DNA from 2 places in the Paenisporosarcina sp. genome. Region 1 is predicted to be linked to the other one. Evidence: riboswitches for the same ligand, from Rfam matches in the RefSeq annotation. Region 1 holds a riboswitch; the other holds the start of a gene.

Region 1 (3,425 bases):
TGCTGATACCCAGCATTTGCAACACCTTTAGCGGCTTCGTTACACACGTAGTCAAAGTGAGGAGTAGATCCTCTAATCACTGTTCCAAGAGTAATGACCGCATCATATTTCTTAGAAGCTGCCATTTTCTTTGCAACGAGTGGGATTTCAAACGCACCCGGCACCCAAGCAATTGTTACATTTGCATCGTCTACGCCATGTCTTTTCAGTGCATCTTCTGCGCCGCCTAATAATTTACTTGTGATAAATTCGTTGAATCGACCTACGACAATGCCGATTTTTAAATCTGAACCAATTAAATATCCTTCTAAATGTGTAGTCATGAGTTGAACCCCTTTATAAACTTAGGAAGTGTCCTAGTTTTGATTTTTTAGTTTTCATATACTCTTCATTATCTAAATGAGGTGGGATTTCTATTGCCACACGCTCAGTTACTTCTAATCCATAGCCATCAATTCCAGAGATTTTCCTCGGGTTATTCGTTAAAAGCTTCATTTTACGGATGCCTAAATCCCTCAAAATTTGAGCGCCAATTCCATATTCACGTAAATCATCTGCAAAACCTAGTTTTTGATTGGCTTCAACAGTATCTAAGCCTTGATCTTGAAAAGCGTATGCTTTTAATTTATTTATTAAACCAATCCCTCGGCCTTCTTGACGCATATAAATTAGCACACCTGATCCCGCAGCCTCAATCTGTTTCAAAGATGAATGCAGTTGTGAACCACAATCACATCTTCTAGAAGAAAATACATCTCCAGTCAAACATTCTGAATGAACCCGAGTAAGGACGGGTGTTTCTTCCGAAATGTTTCCTTTAATGAGAGCGATGTGGTCTTTGCCGGTTAAGGTTTCAGTGTAACCAACTACTTTAAAGTCCCCATATTCAGTCGGTAAGTTTATTTCTACTTCGCGTGTAATCAATTTTTCGTGTTTCCGTTTATACGCGATTAAATCGGCAATGGTTAAGATTCCGATATTTAAACGTTTAGCTATGAGCATCAAATCATCGAGACGTGCCATTGAGCCATCGTCATTCATGATTTCACAAATGACGCCTGCTGGTGAAGATCCTGCTAATAAAGCTAAATCTACTGCTGCTTCAGTATGACCAGCTCTTTTAAGTACACCACCATCTTTTGCGATTAGCGGGAATACATGTCCAGGTCTTTTAAAATCCGTAGCTGTCGAGTCACGATTTATCATCTGAAGGATGGTATGAGAACGTTCGAATGCACTAATACCAGTCGTTGTATCTTTGTGATCGACACTAATCGTGAATGCTGTCCCATAGGGATCTGTATTTTGATCTGTCATTAAACCAAATTGAAGTTGACGAGCCAGTTTTTCAGCTAATGGAACGCAAATGAGTCCTCTGCCTTCTGAAGCCATTAAATTAATTACTTCAGGTGTAGCGAACTCTGCTAACGCAACAAAGTCTCCTTCATTTTCTCGATCTTCGTCATCAACTACGATGATGGCTAGTCCTTTTGATAAGGCTTCTACTGCTTCTTCAACTGTATAAAACATGTGGATCCTCCTTTAAAAACCGTGTTCTTGAAGCCATTCCTTCGACATATTTGTTGATGATGTCTGTAGTCGCTCTGAATATTTGGCAAGCATGTCACATTCAATATTCACTTTTTCTCCAATTCCTTTTTGACCAAGCAATGAATCACTTTGTGTCGTTGGAATTAATGAAATTGTGATCGATGTTCGATCGACATGGAATACGGTTAATGACGTCCCGTCAATTGAAACAGAACCTTTGACCATCATATATTTCATGAGGCTAGGATTTAATTCGATTTTCTTGGAAATAGCATTCGTTTCTTTTTTAATCGAACGGATAACACCGATCCCATCAACGTGACCACTGACGAAATGACCACCGAACCGACCTTTCGCAGCCATCGCTCTTTCTAAATTGACTTTAGAATTCATTTTTAATAAAGATAGTGTAGTTGAGTTAAAAGTTTCTGGGATTACATCGACTACGAAAAGCTCATTTGTAAAAGAAGAGACTGTTAGACAGACGCCATTTACAGAGATGCTGTCTCCTCTTTTTACATCATCTAAGACATTTTTTGCACGAATGGTTATTTCAAGCGCACGAGGCTTACGTTGAATGGAAGTTATGACACCAATCTCTTCAATAATTCCGGTGAACAAATGAAGTAACCTCCTTCTAGATTGCATATTTAATTATAAAGTGATGATTAAAAGGTATTTGGATTTTCCACCAAGGGGCGATTGGGTGGTAAGGAAAGAGATTTCAGAAGTTTGTGCATATCTAATAAACTCGTGCACCTTTTTTAGGGTACACGAAAAAGCGTGATTTATGTGACACTAATCCACATGAATGAAGCAAAGATAAAAAAACGTCGAATTAAGAAAATATTCTTAGTCAATTTATTTTATGAAATTCCGTGATTTTAAAACTAAACCTCCTTTTTAGTCATAACAAATAAACGTTTCAGAATTCCTCTCCCATCCAGACTATACTGTCGGTGTTGGATTTTCACCAACTCCACCGCTACTTTTACAAGTATCGGGTCACGGACTTACAGACTATGCTCTGCTCACCGCCGGTAAGGAATTTCACCTTGCCCCGAGGAATTCTGTTCGTTTAATTGTTCCTTACATAATAGCATGAATATCAAATTCCAACCTTTTTATAGTGTGTTTTCTTTTTGTCCAAGAATTCATATTAATCTGAATTTTGTTATAATAGATTTGGGATTGAATTTTTTTACAGGGGGGCATCATGATGTTAATTCAGAAAAGTGTTGGAGAGGTTTTGAAAGATATGGCTAAACGCTTTCCAAATACAGATGCATATGTTTATCGGGAGCATCAGATCCGAAAATCGTATAAAGAATTCGATGAAGAAACAGATCGTTTAGCTAAAGCGTTTATAGGGATCGGAATTGAAAAAGGGGAACATGTCGCCATTTGGTCAGATAACAAGCGAGAGTGGTTGTTAAGTCAATTTGCTACTGGGAAAATGGGTGCCGTGTTAGTAACGGTGAATACAAATTATCAAGAGAAAGAATTAGAATATTTACTGGAACAGTCAGACGCCACGACGCTCATTCTAGGTGAAGAATTTAAAGGAACTTCCTATATAGATATTATTCATGCAGTTTGCCCGCAATTAAAAACTGCAGAAAAAGGAAACGTTCGATCGGAAAGACTCCCACGCTTTAAGAGAGTTATCGTAATGAGCGAAAATCAGTTTCCAGGGATTTTCACTTGGAGTGAATTTGAATCGTTTGCTGAAAAGGTGTCTGATCAAGAATTAGAAAATCGCTTACATGAGTTGCACCATGACGATGTCATCAATATGCAGTACACATCAGGGACAACTGGTTTTCCTAAAGGGGTCATGTTGACCCACATGAATATTGTTAATAATGCACAAA
Region 2 (3,425 bases), on a different contig from region 1:
TTTGAGCATATTCTGGCGATTTATATGGAACTTTTAACATAAAACTACGAATCCATCTTTGAATTTTTTCGTCTTTTTGAACAGGGATAAAATTCATAGATTGTGCCTTCACATGTGAAAGAGTTTGTACTAATAAAGATAGCCTTTGAAAAAACACCATTTCATTTCCGCGATACAACCATCCGTTAATGGCTAGTGGCTCTAGTTTATCTTTAAAATGAATGCCCTTTTCAGTTATTGTAGGTATATTATTCTGGTCAATTTCTAGTAACTGATATTGAATCATTTTTTCGACAATGTGATTGTATTTATTTTGAGAGAGTTTAGGGAAAATTGAAAATGTGTCTGTTAAGCCATAACTTTTCACATCTTGAATCGTTTGACCTGATTTTTTTCCTCTTAGAAGATGAAATGGAGCAGAAATTGTACGCTCTCCATTTAAACGATCAATCATTTTTAAAAGAATTTGTTCAAAAAGCACGTAACAATCCTCCAATTGAAGAGTTTTTAGGTTGAAAAGTAGGGAAAACATGATTAGAATGAAAACGAAAGCTTTTACAAGCGAACGGATATAAAGGAGAGGAACAAAATGGCGAAGTATACAATTGTAGATAAAGATACATGTATAGCTTGCGGAGCATGTGGCGCTGCAGCACCTGATATTTATGATTATGATGACGAAGGGATTGCCTTTGTTATTTTAGATGATAACACGGGAACTACACAAGTTCCAGACGAATTAGAAGAAGATATGCAGGACGCTTTTGAAGGATGTCCAACAGACTCTATTAAAGTTGCTGACGATTCTTTCGATGGCGATGCACTAAAATACGAATAAAAGCTGCGGAGCAAATCCGCAGCTTTTTTATTTGTACTTTTTACAAACCCTTCCTGACCTCTTACTTTTAAAAGCAATGAATCTTCAGTAGTCAGTCTGTAGGAAAGGCATGATTCGTTCTTATTTATGAAAATTGTACACGTTGTTTGTCTAACCATGTTTTCATTGTTTTAAATAACATGAATACTACGGCTGACAACAAAATGCCTTTGATTAAATTAAACGGTAAAATTCCTAGCACGATTGTATCTCTCATAGCAGATCCAGTTAGTGCTGGTGCATTTAAGAAGTACGTATACATTGGTAAAAAGACAAAATAGTTAAGAACACTCATACCAATTGTCATCGCTAAAACGCCAGCTACTAATCCAATTAATAAGCCTTTGCTACTAGAAATTTTACGATAGATGGCATAGACAGGAAGCATAAACAGAATGCTCGTTGCGAAATTCGCCATTTCACCCACTGGAACCCCTGTAGGACTTCCACTGAAAATCCAATACAAGACATTTTTAAATAAAGCGACTAAAATCCCAGCGACTGGCCCCATTGTAATGGCCGCAATTAATGCTGGTACATCACTGAAATCCACTTTCAAAAATGGTGGTAAAGCAGGTAATGGGAAATTCAATAGCATCAATACGAATGAGATACTACTTAACATTCCGATTACGATCATCGATCGTAGTTTGTTGTTCTTCATGTAACTCTCTCCTTTTGCGATTCACTCCACAAGAAGAAAAGTTCGTTCGTTTTGTCCCATCAAAATACCCCTAAGCCGTTATCGCTTAAGGGAGTAGAAAGGCGCACTTAAATAGGCGTCTCGTTAAATGACAGAACGAAAAACGACCGCACCTTCACCTTCTCCCATCCAGACTATACTGTCGGCTTTGGAATCGCACCAAATCCTGCCTTACGGCTCGCGGGCTTAAGAAAATTATTTTCTATTACCGCCGATCGGGAATTTCACCCTGCCCCGAAGATGAATCAATATTTACTTACATAGACTACTATAAGAAAAAATAGACCATTTGTAAACTACTTGAGCCTACAAATGGTCTATTTTATTGTATGTTTTCATAATACATTTTGTTCGGTCCTATTGGTATTGGCATTGGTTTAGTAAAATCAAAGCCATTCCAATTCGATTGAACAACATTTTCAAACTGAATGGACTGTTGAAAACTTCCACCAGTTAACAAAATCCCTTCAATCAAATGCGTAGCTACTTTAGGATCCATTGCCTCTAAATCTAATGGTTCAGCAAACGTAATTCGCACCACTTTATCTTGTTCTTGAACTTCATATTTAACGCCTCTTGGTATTACAGTTGTATATATATCATTTGGTTTAGTTTTCATTGCTTCTAAAGCTTCAGCAATAGTTTCAAATGATTGACCAAAACTTGGGCTCAAATATTCACGACCATCCGCAGAGGTAAATAAATAATAATTTTTCATTAATTTATCTTTTGTTAATGTCATAGGTTCTTTTGGTTTTCCTACCTGGTCAAATTCGACAGTTGAACCGTCTTCATTTTGAAAACGAATCTCTTTGTATTCATCGAAAGTATACTTTAATGAAGAACCATACACTTCTATTGTTCCACTCGCTAAATCATAGTCGTGATTTTCAGGTAACACATGAATTATTGAATCTTCCTCTGTTGTGAATTCACCCTTATAAGGATGATATTCAGAAAAACCAAGCGCTTCTTCATTAATTAGAGGTGCATACTGTTGATAAACTTCAAGCTGAGATGGCGTATCATTTGCAAAATCATTTTGAATCATCTCATTTGGTATTAAAATTGTCACAGGCACACTATTTGCTTGGTCTCCTGCAAGACCAATTTGAAATGGTGTATAATTTTGGACATCTTCTTCATAAACAGCTTTGCTGAATTCCATATCACTTGAACCCATCGCTATTACAGGTTCTTCATTGGAATTGTCTAAAGTACTCATTTCACTACTTGTTTCAGCCTCTTCATTCATTTTCAGCATGCTTGAGCTTTCGTCTGCATTCGTTGAAGCACTTTCTTTGGCATCATGTTGAACTGCCATTTCATTTTTTGATGAAGAGTTATTGATATAAGTTACTCCAAGTAATGTTAAGGTGATCATTGCAGCGACACCAACTGCTGGAGGTGCCCAATACTTACGTTTCTTCTTAGGTATTATAGATGCATCAATTTCTTGCTGTAATCTTTTGAAAACATCTTCTTTCGATCTTGAATCACTTGGTTTGGGCATTTGGCTAAGTAACTGTTCAATTTTTTGTTCATTCCAGTTATTCTGACTCATGTTGAACGACCTCCCCTCTTACATGCCCAGTTAATTTATCACGTAATTTATGAATGGCTCTATGTTGTGTCGTTTTTACTTTACCTTCGGACCAACCCAATATCTGGGCAGTTTCAGCAATAGATAGATCTTGGAAATACCTCATGATGACGACCATCTTTTGATCTCCCGTACATTCATCTAATGCTTGCAACAAATCCTTCATTTCATCATTCATGACCGCCAGTTCTTCAGGCAAAGGACCTATCGAAGGAAGTTCTTGAGTTTCCCAGTCAAAAAAA

The links. A riboswitch is a leader RNA that binds a small molecule or an ion and turns the genes downstream of it on or off. The one in region 1 is predicted to bind FMN.
Region 2: it holds a riboswitch for FMN, as region 1 does, so the genes downstream of both, AC3EA5_RS12710 (ECF transporter S component) here and ribE (riboflavin synthase) in region 1, are expected to answer to the same signal.

The regions. Positions count from the first base shown of each region.
Region 1 covers NZ_JBYNRN010000047.1:116,953-120,377, reverse strand. Annotated here, with positions in the region: gene ribH (6,7-dimethyl-8-ribityllumazine synthase) at 1-323, opposite strand, end outside; gene AC3EA5_RS16855 (bifunctional 3,4-dihydroxy-2-butanone-4-phosphate synthase/GTP cyclohydrolase II) at 337-1,530, opposite strand; gene ribE (riboflavin synthase) at 1,543-2,172, opposite strand; FMN riboswitch at 2,479-2,623, opposite strand; gene AC3EA5_RS16845 (AMP-binding protein) at 2,768-3,425, shown strand, end outside.
Region 2 covers NZ_JBYNRN010000034.1:67,197-70,621, forward strand. Annotated here, with positions in the region: gene AC3EA5_RS12700 (YpbB family protein) at 1-481, opposite strand, end outside; gene AC3EA5_RS12705 (ferredoxin) at 590-838, shown strand; gene AC3EA5_RS12710 (ECF transporter S component) at 963-1,541, opposite strand; FMN riboswitch at 1,694-1,826, opposite strand; gene AC3EA5_RS12715 (hypothetical protein) at 1,903-3,144, opposite strand; gene sigX (RNA polymerase sigma factor SigX) at 3,131-3,425, opposite strand, start outside.